2 regions of the Streptomyces sp. NPDC004065 genome follow, and region 2 is predicted to be linked to the other one. Evidence: predicted binding sites of a transcription regulator. Region 2 holds the regulator's gene; the other holds the start of a gene.
What was found. Region 2 encodes HrcA, which represses chaperone genes, less so after heat shock. Its sites were predicted from a motif close to TTNGCACTCNGNNNNNCNGAGTGCNAA; they were not measured.
Positions count from the first base shown of each region.

Region 1: the regulator HrcA is predicted to act here: its motif matches at 1,731-1,757, upstream of groL (chaperonin GroEL).

Region 1 is NZ_JBJDQT010000006.1:125,878-133,501, reverse strand. It holds gene groL (chaperonin GroEL) at 1-1,603, opposite strand, end outside; gene ACI2LW_RS10215 (cold-shock protein) at 1,926-2,129, opposite strand; gene ACI2LW_RS10210 (MoaD/ThiS family protein) at 2,561-2,836, opposite strand; gene thrC (threonine synthase) at 2,833-4,119, opposite strand; SAM riboswitch class I at 4,137-4,311, opposite strand; gene ACI2LW_RS10200 (glucosyl-3-phosphoglycerate synthase) at 4,445-5,389, shown strand; gene ACI2LW_RS10195 (trehalose-6-phosphate synthase) at 5,620-7,059, shown strand.
Region 2 is NZ_JBJDQT010000039.1:43,025-50,648, forward strand. It holds gene ACI2LW_RS30745 (MBL fold metallo-hydrolase) at 1-648, opposite strand, end outside; gene hrcA (heat-inducible transcriptional repressor HrcA) at 797-1,813, shown strand; gene dnaJ (molecular chaperone DnaJ) at 1,814-2,953, shown strand; gene ACI2LW_RS30760 (nitronate monooxygenase) at 3,075-4,163, shown strand; gene ACI2LW_RS30765 (16S rRNA (uracil(1498)-N(3))-methyltransferase) at 4,160-4,900, shown strand; gene ACI2LW_RS30770 (VOC family protein) at 4,931-5,323, shown strand; gene ACI2LW_RS30775 (hypothetical protein) at 5,476-6,027, shown strand; gene ACI2LW_RS30780 (S41 family peptidase) at 6,145-7,624, shown strand, end outside.

The sequences.
Region 1 (7,624 bases), on a different contig from region 2:
CCGGCATGCCGCCGCCGGCCGGGGCCGCGGCCTTCTCCGGCTTGTCGGCGATGACGGCCTCGGTGGTGAGGAACAGCGCGGCGATGGAGGCGGCGTTCTGCAGCGCGGAACGGGTCACCTTCGCCGGGTCGATGATGCCCTCGGCGACCAGGTCGACGTACTCGCCGGTCGCGGCGTTCAGACCGTGGCCCGGGGTGAGGTTGCGGACCTTCTCCACCACGACGCCGCCCTCGAGGCCGGCGTTGACGGCGATCTGCTTCAGCGGGGCCTCGAGCGCGAGCTTCACGGCCTGGGCGCCGGTCGCCTCGTCACCCTCGAGCTCCAGCTTCTCGAACACCTGGGAGGCCTGGAGCAGGGCCACGCCACCACCGGCGACGATGCCCTCCTCGACGGCCGCCTTGGCGTTGCGCACGGCGTCCTCGATGCGGTGCTTGCGCTCCTTGAGCTCCACCTCGGTGGCGGCGCCGGCCTTGATGACCGCGACACCGCCGGCGAGCTTCGCCAGGCGCTCCTGCAGCTTCTCGCGGTCGTAGTCGGAGTCGCTGTTCTCGATCTCGGCGCGGATCTGGTTCACGCGGCCCTGCACCTGCTCGGTGGAGCCGGCGCCGTCGACGATGGTGGTCTCGTCCTTGGTGATGACGACCTTGCGGGCACGGCCCAGGAGGTCCAGGGTCGTGTTCTCCAGCTTGAGGCCGACCTCCTCGGAGATGACCTCGCCGCCCGTGAGGATGGCGATGTCGTTCAGCATCGCCTTGCGGCGGTCGCCGAAGCCGGGGGCCTTGACCGCGACGGACTTGAAGGTGCCGCGGATCTTGTTGACGACCAGGGTCGACAGGGCCTCGCCCTCGACGTCCTCGGCGATGATCAGCAGCGGCTTGCCCGACTGCATGACCTTCTCCAGCAGCGGGAGCAGGTCCTTGACCGAGGAGATCTTGGAGTTGGCGATGAGGATGTACGGGTCCTCGAGCACCGCCTCCATGCGCTCCATGTCGGTCGCGAAGTAGGCGGAGATGTAGCCCTTGTCGAAGCGCATGCCCTCGGTGAGCTCGAGCTCCAGGCCGAAGGTCTGCGACTCCTCGACGGTGATGACGCCTTCCTTGCCGACCTTGTCCATCGCCTCGGCGATGAGCTCGCCGATCTGGGTGTCGGCGGCGGAGATGGAGGCGGTGGAGGCGATCTGCTCCTTGGTCTCGACCTCCTTGGCCTGGTCGAGCAGGGCGGCGGAGACGGCCTCGACGGCCTTCTCGATACCGCGCTTCAGAGCCATCGGGTTGGCACCGGCGGCCACGTTGCGCAGGCCCTCGCGGACCAGCGCCTGGGCGAGGACGGTCGCGGTGGTCGTACCGTCACCGGCGACGTCGTCCGTCTTCTTGGCGACTTCCTTGACCAGCTCGGCGCCGATCTTCTCGTACGGGTCCTCGAGCTCGATCTCCTTGGCGATGGAGACACCGTCGTTGGTGATCGTGGGGGCGCCCCACTTCTTCTCGAGGACGACGTTGCGGCCCTTGGGGCCGAGGGTCACCTTGACGGCGTCCGCGAGCTGGTTCATGCCGCGCTCGAGGCCGCGCCGCGCCTCCTCGTCGAACGCGATGATCTTGGCCATGTGAAGTGGTCCCTCCAGGACTGGGGGTGATTCCTTCGGACCGCGCCCGCGCCCGCGACGGACGGCTCGCCGGCCTCGTGGTTCCTTGCCCCACCCGGCCAGCGGGCCTCACCGACCCGGTCCTTCGCTGTCACTCTCACCTTCAGAGTGCTAACGCCAATGATTAGCACTCGACCCCTGAGAGTGCAAGCGCCCCCAGGGGTACGCCGCGATGCTCAGCCGCCCGCGAACACGCGCACGCCCGCGCACGCCGAGGGGCCCGCACCCCTGCCGGAGTGCGGGCCCCTCGGACGAAGAAGATCGCTTGCGGTGGTCGCGCGGTTCAGGCCGTGACGCGGACCATGTCGGCCTGCGGGCCCTTCTGGCCCTGCGAGATCTCGAACTCGACCCGCTGGCCCTCTTCCAGCGTGCGGTAGCCGTCCATCTGGATCGCGCTGTAGTGGACGAAGACGTCCGCACCACCGTCGACCGCGATGAAGCCGTACCCCTTCTCCGCGTTGAACCACTTGACGGTGCCCTGAGCCATGCCTAACTCCCCTATTACTGGCCCTTGCACAGATCCACACTTCGCGGACCCGGGTCAGACCTCACCCCCCGTGGACGGGGGCGTGCGCCGGAACGCGTCGACCGCGGCTGAATGTATCTGTCCAACTGCCGTCTGCAACAGGTCAATCGGACGAGAAATCTGGACGACGCCGGTCCGGAATATGGCGATAATTCACCCGAATTCGGGGCAAGTCGGGCCCCACAAAACCAGATAAATGCCGCGGAAAGGCCACGCACTTTGGCTACTTCTCATCGGGCCCGCGGCAGGAATTCATGGCCCACGATCCGGAGATCGCGAGCGTGTTCCCCAACTCTACCGCGCTCAATCACACAGAATGGCCCCCTCCGCTTCTCTCACGGAGGGGGCCATGCGTGTGAACTCCGGGTGACGGGCATTACCGTCGGTAATGATCAGCCGCCGGCGACCGCCGGAATGATGGACACGCCCGCGCCGTCCGGGGTGGCCGTCTCCAGTCCCTGCTCGAAGCGCACGTCGTCGTCGTTGACGTAGACGTTGACGAAGCGGCGCAGCCGGCCCTGGTCGTCCAGGACGCGCGCGGCGATGCCGGTGTGGTTCTTCTCCAGGTCGGAGATCACCTCGGCGAGGGTCGCGCCCTCGGCGCTCACCTCGGCCAGGCCGCCCGTGTAGGTGCGCAGGATGGTCGGGATGCGAACGGTCACGCTCATGCGAGGCCAGCCTCTCGGAAGGAGTCCAGGGTGGGGCGGATCGTGGCGGTCAGGCCGGTGCCGGCCACCGCGTCCAGCGTCTTCAGGCCGTCGCCGGTGTTCAGGACGACGGTGGTCTTCTCCGGGTCGAGCAGCCCGTCCTCGATCAGCTTCTTGGTCACGCCGACCGTCACACCGCCCGCCGTCTCCGCGAAGATGCCCTCGGTGCGCGCCAGCAGCTTGATCGCGTCGACGACCTGCTCGTCCGTCACGTCCTCCACCGCCCCGCCGGTGCGGCGGGCGATGTCCAGGACGTAGGGGCCGTCGGCCGGGTTGCCGATGGCGAGGGACTTGGCGATGGTGTCGGGCTTCTGCGGGCGGACCACGTCGTGCCCGGCCTTGAAGGCGGTGGACACCGGCGAGCAGCCCTTGGCCTGGGCGCCGAAGATCTTGTACGGCCGGTCCTCGACCAGTCCCAGCCGGATCAGCTCCTGCAGGCCCTTGTCGACCTTGGTCAGCTGCGAGCCGGAGGCGATCGGGACGACGATCTGGTCCGGCAGCCGCCAGCCGAGCTGCTCGCAGACCTCGTACGCCAGCGTCTTGGAGCCCTCGGCGTAGTACGGCCGCAGGTTGACGTTGACGAAACCCCAGCCCTCGCCGGCCGGGTCGCCGATCAGCTCGGAGCAGAAACGGTTCACGTCGTCGTAGTTGCCCTCGATGCCGACGAGCTCGCCACCATAGATCGCGGCCATGACGACCTTGCCCTGCTCCAGGTCGTGCGGGATGAACACACAGGAGCGGAAGCCGGCGCGGGCGGCGGCGGCGCCCACGGCGCCGGCCAGGTTGCCGGTGGAGGAGCAGGACAGGGTGGTGAAGCCGAACGCGCGCGCCGCCTCCAGCGCCTGGGCGACCACACGGTCCTTGAAGGAGTGCGTCGGGTTGCCGGAGTCGTCCTTGACGAACAGCTTGCCCGCGCCGACGCCGAGTTCGCGGGCGAGGTTGTCGGCCCGGACGAGCGCGGTCCAGCCGGGGTTGAGGTTGGGCTTGCCGGCCACGTCGGCGGGGACGGGCAGCAGCGGCGCGTAGCGCCAGATGTTCGCGGGGCCCGCCTCGATGCGCTTGCGCAGCTCCTCGGCGTCGTAGCCGGAGAAGTCGTAGGCGATCTCCAGCGGGCCGAAACACTCCTCGCACGCGAAGACCGGCCCGAGGGGCACCCGGTGGCCGCACTCGCGACAGCTGAGCGCGGCGGCGGGGCCGAGGTCTACGGTGGAGTCGGTGCTGCTTGCAACGGTCTGCACAGCCATGGAGGCGAGGCCCTTTCTCCTCATCTTCCTCACGGCGCGCTTCGCCGTGAGACGGATTTGGCACCTTCCCTAGCCGGGAGCCCCGCGGTGAGGGCCGGCACCGGCCTGACGGCCGACGGCGGTCCACGAGAACCGGCTGGAGGGTTGCCGGGGCTTCATCGGGCCGTGTCCCTCTGCCCCTCTGGATGAGCTGTATGCGGTTGTGTGACGCGGGGACGACCCCCGACATGCGATGGTCATCCGCGTTGTTCAAGACTGTAACCGAAGGCCAGGACAGTTGAGATAGTCGTCCGAACCGCGAGACAACAGTGAGGAGCCGCTGACCGTGCTGGAAGAAGTCGAGCGCTGGCTGGCCACCCGCTCCTGGTCCGTGACCGATCGTCCGCTGCACCGCGTCCTGGCCGCAAAGCAGCGCACCGGTCAGTCGGTCTCCGTGGTGCTGCCCGCCCTCAACGAGCAGGACACGGTCGGCGACATCGTCGCCGTGATCCGCCGCGACCTGGTGGAGCAGGTGCCGCTGGTCGACGAGATCGTCGTGGTCGACTCCGGCTCCACCGACCGCACCTCCCAGGTGGCCGCCGCCGCGGGCGCCCGGGTCGTGCACCGCGACGCGATCCTCCCGCGCATCCCCACGGTGCGCGGCAAGGGCGAGGTGCTGTGGCGCTCCCTGCTGGTGACCCGCGGGGACGTCGTCTGCTTCGTCGACGCCGACCTGCGGGAGTTCTCCTCCGACTTCGTCACCGGCATCGTCGGCCCGCTGCTCACCGAGCCGGACGTGCATCTGGTCAAGGCCATGTACGACCGGCCGCTGGGCGGCGCCGCCGGGCAGGGCGGCCGGGTCACCGAGCTGATGGCGCGCCCGCTGCTGAACATGCACTGGCCGCAGCTGGCCGGCTTCGTGCAGCCGCTCGGCGGCGAGTACGCGGCCCGCCGCTCGCTGCTGGAACAGCTGCCGTTCCCGGTCGGCTACGGCGTGGAGCTGGGCATGCTGGTGGACGCCCTGCACCTGGTCGGCCTGGACGCCCTCGCGCAGGTCGACGTGGGCGTGCGCAGGCACCGGCACCAGGACGGGCAGGCGCTGGGCCGGATGGCCGCCGCGATCTACCGCACCGCCCAGCTGCGGCTGGCCCGGGGCCATCTGGTCCGGCCCTCCCTCACCCAGTTCGAGCGCGGCGAGGACGGCTTCGAGCCGCGCACCTACTCGGTGGACACCGAGGAGCGCCCGCCGATGGCGGAGATCGCCGAGTACGCCGCCCGGAAGGTGGCGTGACGGACTGCCGCGGGCGCGCGCCGCACCGTGCGGCCGCCGCGCGGCCCGGCCCCGTACGCCCGGGTCGGGCCCCCGTGCACGGGAGCCGGTCCCGGGCGTCGGGCCGGGCCGCGCGACGGCCTGCGCGACGGCCTGCCCGATGGCCAGAAGGACCGGCCTGGTCGTATACGGCCCACTACGAAGCGGAACCGTACGTTTGAGCGTTTACGGGCCGGGCTAGGTTGAGGACCATGGCTTCAACGCACGGTGCCGAGGTGCTGGTCGCGTCCAATCGCGGCCCGGTTTCGTACGAGCTGGGCGAGGACGGCTCGCTCCACTCCAGGCGCGGAGGCGGAGGGCTGGTCTCCGGGCTGTCCGCGATCGGTCCGGACGCGGGCGCGGTGTGGGTGTGCGCCGCGCTGAGCGACGCCGACCGCGAGGCGGCGCGCCGCTTCGAGGGCGGACGGCGGCTGCCCGCCGAGGCGACCGGCGGACAGCAGGTACGGATGCTGGACATCGACGCGGGCGTCTTCTCCGACGCCTACAACGGCATCGCCAACTCGGTGCTGTGGTTCGTCCACCACATGCTGTACCAGACCCCGCTGGAGCCCGTCTTCGACGCGGAGTTCCGCCGCCAGTGGGCCTCGTACGAGGCCTACAACCGGGCCTTCGCCGAGGCGCTGGCGGAGGAGGCCGCCGAGGGCGCGGCGGTACTGGTCCAGGACTACCACCTGACGCTGGTGCCGGGGATGCTGCGCGACTTCCGGCCGGATGTGCGCATCGGGCACTTCTCGCACACGCCGTGGGCGCCGGCGGACTACTTCCGGCTGCTGCCGGACGACGTCGCCGAGCAGGTGCTGCGCGGCATGCTGGGCGCCGACCGGCTCGGCTTCCTCACCCAGCGGTGGGCGGACGCCTTCGCCGGGTGCTGCGAGGCGCTCGTGGGCGGGCTCGGGGGCACCCGGATCGGGGTGCACGGGCTCGGCGCGGACGCCGAATTCCTGCGGGAGCGCTCGCACCGCGCCGACGTGTTCGAGCGGATGGCGGCGCTGCGCGAGGAGATCGGCGCCGGGCCGGAGGGCGGGCCGCGCAGGACGATCGTGCGGGTGGACCGGACGGAGCTGTCCAAGAACATCGTGCGCGGGCTGCTCGCCTACCGGCATCTGCTCGAGGAGTGGCCGCAGTGGCGCGAACGGGTGGTGCACGTGGCCTTCGCCTACCCCTCGCGGCAGGACCTCGCGGTGTACCGGGAGTACACGGCCGAGGTGCGGCGGCTGGCGGAGGAGATCAACGAGCGGTACGGGACGCCCGGGTGGACGCCGGTCGTGCTGCACGTCAAGGACGACTTCGCGCGGTCGCTGGCGGCGTACCGGATCGCGGACGTGGCGCTGGTCAATCCGGTGCGGGACGGGATGAACCTCGTCGCCAAGGAGGTGCCGGTCGTCTCCGACTCGGGGTGCGCGCTGGTGCTGTCCCGGGAGGCGGGCGCGTACGCGGAGCTGGGCGACGACGCGGTGGTGGTGAACCCGTACGACGTGGTGGCGACGGCGGCCGCGCTGCACGAGGCCCTGAGCATGCCGGGACCCGAACGGGCGGAACGCTCCAAACGCCTGGCCGACGCGGCCACCGCACTGCCGCCCGCCCGATGGTTCCTCGACCAGCTGGAGGAACTGGGCAAACCGGAGCACTGACGCCCTTCGGCCGCCCGGCCGCGTCAACGGGCCGCCCCGCCCGGCGCCACCTGCCGACCACCGGACCGGGCGATCGGCGGGGCAGGTCGACCGCCGGGCCGGGACACCGACCGGGCCGGGCGAGCCGACACGGCCGACGAGGCCCAGCCACCGCAGCGCCCGACCGGGCCGGGCACCGCACGCGGCGGGGCGACAGACCCGGCCGACCCACCGCCCCAGCCCGGCGGCCGACGCGCCAGGCCAACGACGCCGCCGAGCGATCGGCGGAGCGGGGAACGGACGGGGCCAGGCGGCCGACGCCGCCGGCCGACCGACGTGCGACCGACGCGGCCCCGGTGACCGGGGGCGCTCGCGGGACCGGGGGCTCACGGGGCCGGGACGGGCGATCGGCGGGTGCAGGTCGGCCGGCGGGCCGGGACACCGACCGGGCCGGACAGCGCACGCGGCCAGGCAACAGACCCGGCCGACCCGTCGCCCCAGCCCGGCGGCCGACGGGCCGGGCTACCGGGGCGACCGGCGGGGCGGGGAACGGACGGGGCCAGGCGGCCGACGCCGCCGGCCGACC
Region 2 (7,624 bases):
GTACAGCGCGTCCTCGCCGCCCAGCGCCAGCAGCCGGTCCAGCGCGGCCGGCCACCGGGACGGCACCGCGTCCGGGCCCGCCTGGGGCTCGCCGGACTCCTCCACCAGGTCGCCGCAGAACACCACGGCCGGCTCGCCCGGCACCACCACCGCGAGGTCGTGCGCGGTGTGGCCGGGGCCCGCGTTCACCAGCAGCACCTCCCGGCCGCCGCCCAGAGCGATCCCCAGCACGTCGTGCACCTCACGTCCGGCACGGCGGGGCAGGGCCGCCACCGCCTCGTCCGCCGCCCGGGGGTCCAGTCCGTGGCGCACCGCGTCCGCGCGCAGTTCCGCCCGCCCCCGCTCGTCGCCGAGCACGGCGGACATCCCCTCGGCGGCGTGGATCCGCGCGTCCACGAACTCTCCCGCACCGAGGACGTGGTCGAAGTGGGGGTGGGTGAGCGCGAGAAGTGTCACACGGTCACCGGTGAGCGCCCGCGCCCGCGCACGCAACCGCGCGCCCTCCGCACGGTGCGACCCCGCGTCCACGAACAGCGCCCGGTCCGCCCCGAGGACCAGCCCCACCGTGCAGTCCCACACCGGCAGCCGGACCCGGCCGGCCCCGTGCGCCAGCCGCTCCCAGCCCAGCTCTTCCCAAGTCACCGTCATACCGGGACGCTAAACGGTGACCGGACCGTGGCGGGACCGGCCTTGCCCGGTGCGTACCCGACCGCCGTACACTGGGCGCGACAGAGCTGGCACTCGAATGCGCCGAGTGCCAGGCCGGAGCCGAGGGACCACTCTGGAGGTGCGCGCGATGCTCAGCGAGCGAAGGCTTCAGGTGCTGCGCGCCATCGTCCAGGACTACGTCGGCACCGAGGAGCCGGTGGGCTCCAAGGCCCTCACCGAGCGGCACAACCTGGGCGTCTCCCCGGCCACCGTCCGCAACGACATGGCGGCCCTCGAGGAGGAGGGCTACATCGCCCAGCCGCACACCAGCGCGGGCCGTATCCCCACCGACAAGGGCTACCGGCTGTTCGTCGACAAGCTCGCCGGGGTCAAGCCGATGACCGCGCCGGAGCGCCGGGCCATCCAGAACTTCCTCGACGGCGCGGTCGACCTGGACGACGTGGTGGCCCGCACGGTCAGGCTGCTGGCCCAGCTGACCCGGCAGGTCGCCGTGGTGCAGTACCCCTCGCTGACCCGTTCCACCGTGCGGCACGTGGAGCTGCTGTCGCTGGCGCCCGCCCGCGTGATGCTCGTGCTGATCACGGACACCGGCCGGGTCGAGCAGCGGATGGTCGACTGCCCGGCCCCGTTCGGCGAGAACTCGCTCGCGGATCTGCGGGCGCGGCTGAACAGCCGGATCGCCGGCCGCCGCTTCGCGGACGTGCCGACGCTGGTGGAGGATCTGCCCGAGGCCTTCGACGCGGAGGACCGCGGCACGGTCTCGGCGGTGCTGTCCACCCTGCTGGAGACCCTGGTGGAGGAGAACGAGGAGCGGCTGATGATCGGCGGCACCGCCAATCTCACCCGCTTCGGGCACGACTTCCCGCTCACCATCCGGCCCGTGCTGGAGGCGCTGGAGGAGCAGGTCGTGCTGCTGAAGCTGCTCGGCGAGACGCAGGATCCGGGCATGACCGTGCGCATCGGTCACGAGAACGCCCACGAAGGACTCAACTCCACGTCCATCGTGTCGGTGGGCTACGGTTCGGGCGGCGAGGCAGTGGCCAAGCTCGGCGTGGTCGGACCGACCCGCATGGATTACCCGGGAACGATGGGAGCGGTACGCGCAGTGGCACGGTACGTCGGACAGATCCTGGCGGAGTCGTAAGTGGCCACGGATTACTACGCCGTTCTCGGCGTGCGCCGCGACGCGTCGCAGGATGAGATCAAGAAGGCCTTCCGGCGGCTCGCCCGCGAGCTGCACCCGGACGTCAACCCCGATCCCAAGACGCAGGAGCGGTTCAAGGAGATCAACGCCGCCTACGAGGTGTTGTCGGACCCGCAGAAGAAGCAGGTCTACGACCTCGGCGGCGACCCGCTGTCGCAGGCCGGCGGCGGCGCCGGCGCGGGCGGCTTCGGGGCCGGGGCGTTCGGCAACTTCTCCGACATCATGGACGCCTTCTTCGGCACGGCCTCCCAGCGCGGCCCGCGTTCGCGCACGCGCCGGGGCCAGGACGCCATGATCCGGCTCGAGGTCGAGCTGGACGAGGCGGCCTTCGGCACGACGAAGGACATCCAGGTCGACACGGCCGTCGTCTGCAACACCTGCAACGGCGAGGGCGCGGCGCCCGGCACCAGCGCCCAGACGTGCGACATGTGCCGCGGCCGCGGTGAGGTCTCCCAGGTCACCCGGTCCTTCCTGGGCCAGGTCATGACCTCCCGCCCCTGCCCGCAGTGCCAGGGCTTCGGCACGGTGGTGCCCACCCCGTGCCCCGAGTGCGCCGGCGACGGCCGTATCCGCGCCCGCCGCACGCTGACCGTGAAGATCCCGGCCGGTGTCGACAACGGCACCCGCATCCAGCTCGCGGGCGAGGGCGAGGTCGGCCCCGGCGGCGGCCCGGCCGGCGACCTGTACGTGGAGATCCACGAGCTGCCGCACGCGACGTTCCAGCGGCGCGGCGACGACCTGCACTGCACGGTCACCATCCCGATGACGGCGGCGGCCCTCGGCACCAAGGTGCCGCTGGAGACCCTGGACGGCCTGGAGGAGGTCGACATCCGCCCGGGCACCCAGTCCGGCCAGTCGATCCCGCTGCACGGCCGGGGAGTGACCCACCTGCGCGGCGGCGGCCGGGGCGACCTCGTCGTCCACGTCGAGGTGCAGACCCCGACCAAGCTGGACCCGGAGCAGGAGAGGCTGCTGCGCGAGCTGGCCAAGCTGCGCGGCGAGGAGCGCCCCCAGGGGCAGTTCCAGCCCGGGCAGCAGGGACTGTTCTCGCGGCTGAAGGACGCGTTCAACGGCCGCTGAGCGGCCGCCCGGCGGCGCCGGGAGGCGGGCCGCGCGGGCCGTGGCCGCCCCCGGCCCGGCCCGCCCCCGCCCGGGGCCGGGCCGGTTCGGACAGGTCCGGCGGACGTGACACCATGCCGTCATGTCCTCCGCAGTGACCGATCTCCTCCAGCACCCGATCGTGCAGGCCCCGATGGCGGGCGGCGCCTGCGGGCCCCAGCTCGCCGCCGCGGTGTCCGACGCCGGCGGGCTGGGCTTCCTCGCCGCCGGTTACAAGACCGCCGACGGCATGTACCAGGAGATCAAGCAGCTGCGCGGACTGACCGGCCGCCCCTTCGGCGTCAACGTGTTCGTGCCGCAGCCGGAGTACGCCGAGTCCGGCAGCGTCGACCTGTACGCCCAGCAGCTCGCCGGCGAGGCCGGCTGGTACGACACCGAGCTCGGCGACCCCGAGCACGGCCGCGACGACGGCTACGACGCCAAGCTCGCCGTCCTCGTCGAGGACCCGGTCCCGCTGGTCTCCTTCCACTTCGGCGTCCCCACCCGTGACGTCGTCGACTCGCTGCACCGCGTCGGCACCTTCGTCTGGGTCACCGCGACCACCGCCGAGGAGGCGCTCGCCGTGGAGCGCTCCGGCGCCGACGCGGTGATCGCCCAGGGCCTGGAGGCCGGCGGCCACCAGGGCAGCCACCGCGACTCGCCGGACGGCCCCTGCGGCGGCACCGGCCTGCTCTCCCTCGTCGCGCAGGTCCGCGAGACGGTGCCGCTCCCGGTCGTCGCCGCCGGCGGCATCATGCGCGGCAGCCAGATCGCCGCCGTGCTCGCCGCCGGCGCGAGCGCCGCCCAGCTGGGCACCGCCTTCCTCGCCACCCCCGAGTCCGGCGCGCACGCCCTGCACAAGCAGGCCCTGACCGACCCGCTGTTCTCCCACACCGAGCTGACCCGGGCCTTCTCCGGACGGCCGGCCCGCGGCCTGGTCAACCGGTTCATGCGCGAGCACGGCCCGTACGCGCCCGCCGCCTACCCCGAGGTGCACCACCTCACCGCGCCGCTGCGCAAGGCCGCGGCGAAGACCGGTGACCCGCAGGGCATGGCGCTGTGGGCGGGCCAGGGCCACCGGATGGCCCGGGCACTGCCCGCCGCCCAGCTCGTGGAGGTCCTGGCCGCGGAACTCGACGCGGCCACGGCGGCGCTGTCCGCCGGCCGCCCGGCGGGAGGCGGTCCGCGATGACGGCACCGGTGTTCGTGGTCGGGCAACTGGAGGCGATCGGCCCCGAGTTCGTGCTCGACGGCCCCGAGGGCCGGCACGCGGTCTCGGTGAAGCGGCTGCGGCCCGGCGAGGACGTGGTGCTCACCGACGGGCGCGGCCGCTGGGCCGAGGGCGTGGTGAAGGCCACCGAGGGCAAGGACCGCCTGGTCGTCACGGACCTGGAGACGGTCGTCGAGGAGCCCGAGGAGTCGCCCCGCATCACCGTCGTGCAGGCGCTGCCCAAGGGCGACCGGGGCGAGCTCGCCGTGGAGACCATGACGGAGGTCGGCGTCGACGCGATCGTGCCGTGGGCCGCGTCCCGCTGCATCACCCAGTGGCGCGGCGAGCGCGGCCAGAAGGCGCTCGGCAAGTGGCGGGCCACCGCCCGCGAGGCGGGCAAGCAGTCCCGCCGGGTCCGCTTCCCCGAGGTCGCCGACGCCGCGACGACCAAGCAGGTCGCCGCGCTGCTCGCCGCGGCCGACTTCGCCGCCGTACTGCACGAGAGCGGCGGTGAGCCGCTGGCGACCGCGGACCTTCCCGCCGAGGGCGAGATCGTGCTCGTCGTCGGCCCCGAGGGCGGCATCTCCCCGGAGGAGCTGGCCCAGTTCGCGCAGGCGGGTGCGAGCGCATGCGTGCTGGGGCGTACGGTGCTGCGTACATCGACCGCGGGGACCGCCGCCGCGGCCCTGCTCATGGGCCGTACCGGCCGCTGGTCCTGAGTGAACGCGGTCCCGACCCAGGGGGATGCGATGGAACTGGCCCAGGTCCGGCTGCTCGTCACCGACTTCGCCGCCTGCTACCGCTTCTACGCCGAGGTGCTCGGCCTCAAGCCGCAGTCGGGCGCGGCCGGCGGGCCGTACGAGAAGTTCAGCCCCGCCACCGGGTCCGCGGGCATCGCCCTGCAGGACCGGGCGATGATGGCCGAGGTGCTGGGCGAGCTGGCCGGCCCGGCGAGCGGGCACCGCTCCCTGGTGGTGCTGCGGGTGGACGACCTCGACCGCTACTGCGCCGAGATCACCGCCCGCGGCGCGGCCCTGCTGCACGGCCCCGCGCCGATGACCGACCGCATGCGCGTCGCCCACCTCAAGGACCCCGAGGGCAACCTCGTCGAACTCCAGGAGTGGCTGCTGCTGCGCACCTGACCGTGCGGGTGCGGTGCGCCTGAGGCGCACGGGTGGCCGTGCGGGTGAGTGCGCGAGGGGCGCATGGGTGGCCGTACGGGCGGGCGTGCGCGGCGCGCGGGTGGCCGTATGCGCTCTTCCGTCCGCGGCGCCGGGGTGGCACGCTGCCATGCATGGGGGCACTGGGGCGCATCCGGCAACTGCCGCTGCCGCGGCGGGCGATGGCCGTGACGGGACTCGTGGCTGCCGGTGTGGCCGGGGCGGTCGCCTGCGACCCGGGCGGGCTGAGCTCCGCGGCCGTGGCGTACACCACCGACAAGACGGCGACCGCCGAGCTGAACCGGCGGGACGCGGCCGTGCGTTGGCTCAGCTGCACGGCCGGTTACGACGGCGGCGGCACCCGCACGCCCGGCGGGGCGGCGCCCACGGCCTCCGAGACCACCGTCGTCTCCGTCGACTGCCAGGGGCAGACCAAGGACGGGCGCAGGATCACCGTCACCGGGAAGGTGACCCGCGCCGTCAACGGCGCCTGTGTGCGCGGGAACCTGACCGCGAAGGTGGGCGGCCGGGTGCTGTTCCACGTCTCGGGCCTCGGCGACTGCGGCGCGACCGGCGGGCCCACCCGGGGCCGGCCCGGCGGGCCCGGCCCGACGGTCACCGTCACCGTCACCCGCACCCTCTGGTGCCAGGGCGACCCCACCTGCTGGCCCGTCCAGGGCAAGTGAGCCGCCCTCACAGGCCGCCGCCCTCACCGGCCGCGCGGGGCGCGGAAACCGGCCCGTGGTGATCTCCGGCGACTCCGCCCCCTGTCCGCGACCGGCGTCGCTGCGTAATGTGATCGCGTGACCAAGCCGCCCTCTTCTTCCTCCTCCGCATCGCCCGCCTACCTCCGGTTTCCGCACCTGCACGGCGAGTTGGCCGCCTTCACCGCCGAGGACGACGTCTGGCTCGCCCCGCTGGACGGCGGCAGGGCCTGGCGGCTCAGCGCGGACAACGTGCCGGTGAACCACCCCCGTATCTCGCCCGACGGCACCACCGTCGCCTGGACCTCCACCCGTGACGGCGCCCCCGAGGTGCACATCGCCCCGGTCGACGGCGGCCCCGCACGGCGGCTGACGCACTGGGGAAGCCGGCGGACCCAGGTCCGCGGCTGGACGCCGGACGGCCGGGTCCTGGTGACCAGCACCCACGGGCAGGCGAGCCTGCGCCGCACCTGGGCGCGCGCCGTCCCGCTCGACGGCGGACCCGCCGAGACCCTGCCGTACGGCCCGGTCGGCGACGTCGCCCACGGCCCGCACACCGTGCTGCTGTCCGCGCCCATGGGCCGCGAGGCGGCCTGGTGGAAGCGCTACCGGGGCGGCACCGCGGGCAAGCTGTGGATCGACCGCGAGGGCGACGGCGAGTTCGTACGGCTGCACGAGGAGCTGGACGGCAACATCGAGTACCCGCTGTGGATCGGGGACCGGCTCGCCTTCCTCTCCGACCACGAGGGCACCGGCGCGCTGTACTCCTCCCTCGCCGACGGCTCCGACCTGCGCCGGCACACCCCCCTGGACGGCTTCTACGCCCGGCACGCCGCCGGCGACGGCACCCGCGTCGTCTACGCCTGCGCCGGTGAACTCTGGGTCCTGGACGACCTCGACGGCGCCGAGCCGCGCCGGCTCGGCATCCGGCTCGGCGGCCCCCGCGCCGACCTCCAGCCCTACCCGGTGAACGCCGCCCACTGGTTCGGCTCCGCCGCCCCCGACCACACCGCACGCGGCAGCGCGGTCGCCGTGCGCGGCGCCGTGCACTGGGTCACCCACCGCAACGGCCCCGCCCGCGCGCTGGCCGCCGAGCCCGGCGTCCGCGCCCGGCTGCCGCGCACCTTCCGCGCCGAGGGGGAGGAGTGGGTGGTGTGGGTGACGGACGCCGAGGGCGAGGACGCCCTGGAGTTCGCCCCCGCGACCGGGCTCACCCCGGGCGCGACCCCGCGCCGGCTCGCCGCGGGGCAGCTCGGCCGGGTCCTGGAGCTCGCCATGGCGCCCGACGGCAGCCGGGCCGCCGTCGCCGCGCACGACGGACGGCTGCTGCTCGTCGAGCGGGAGACCGGCGAGGTGCGCGAGGTGGACCGCAGCGAGGACGGCGACGTGTCCGACCTCGCCTTCTCGCCCGACTCCGGCTGGCTCGCCTGGTCCCACCCCGGCCCGCGCCCGCTGTGCCAGCTCCGCCTCGCCAACACCACCGACCTGTCGGTCACCGAGGCGACCCCGCTGCGCTTCCAGGACTTCGCGCCGGCGTTCACCCTCGACGGCAAGCACCTGGCCTTCCTCTCCCACCGCT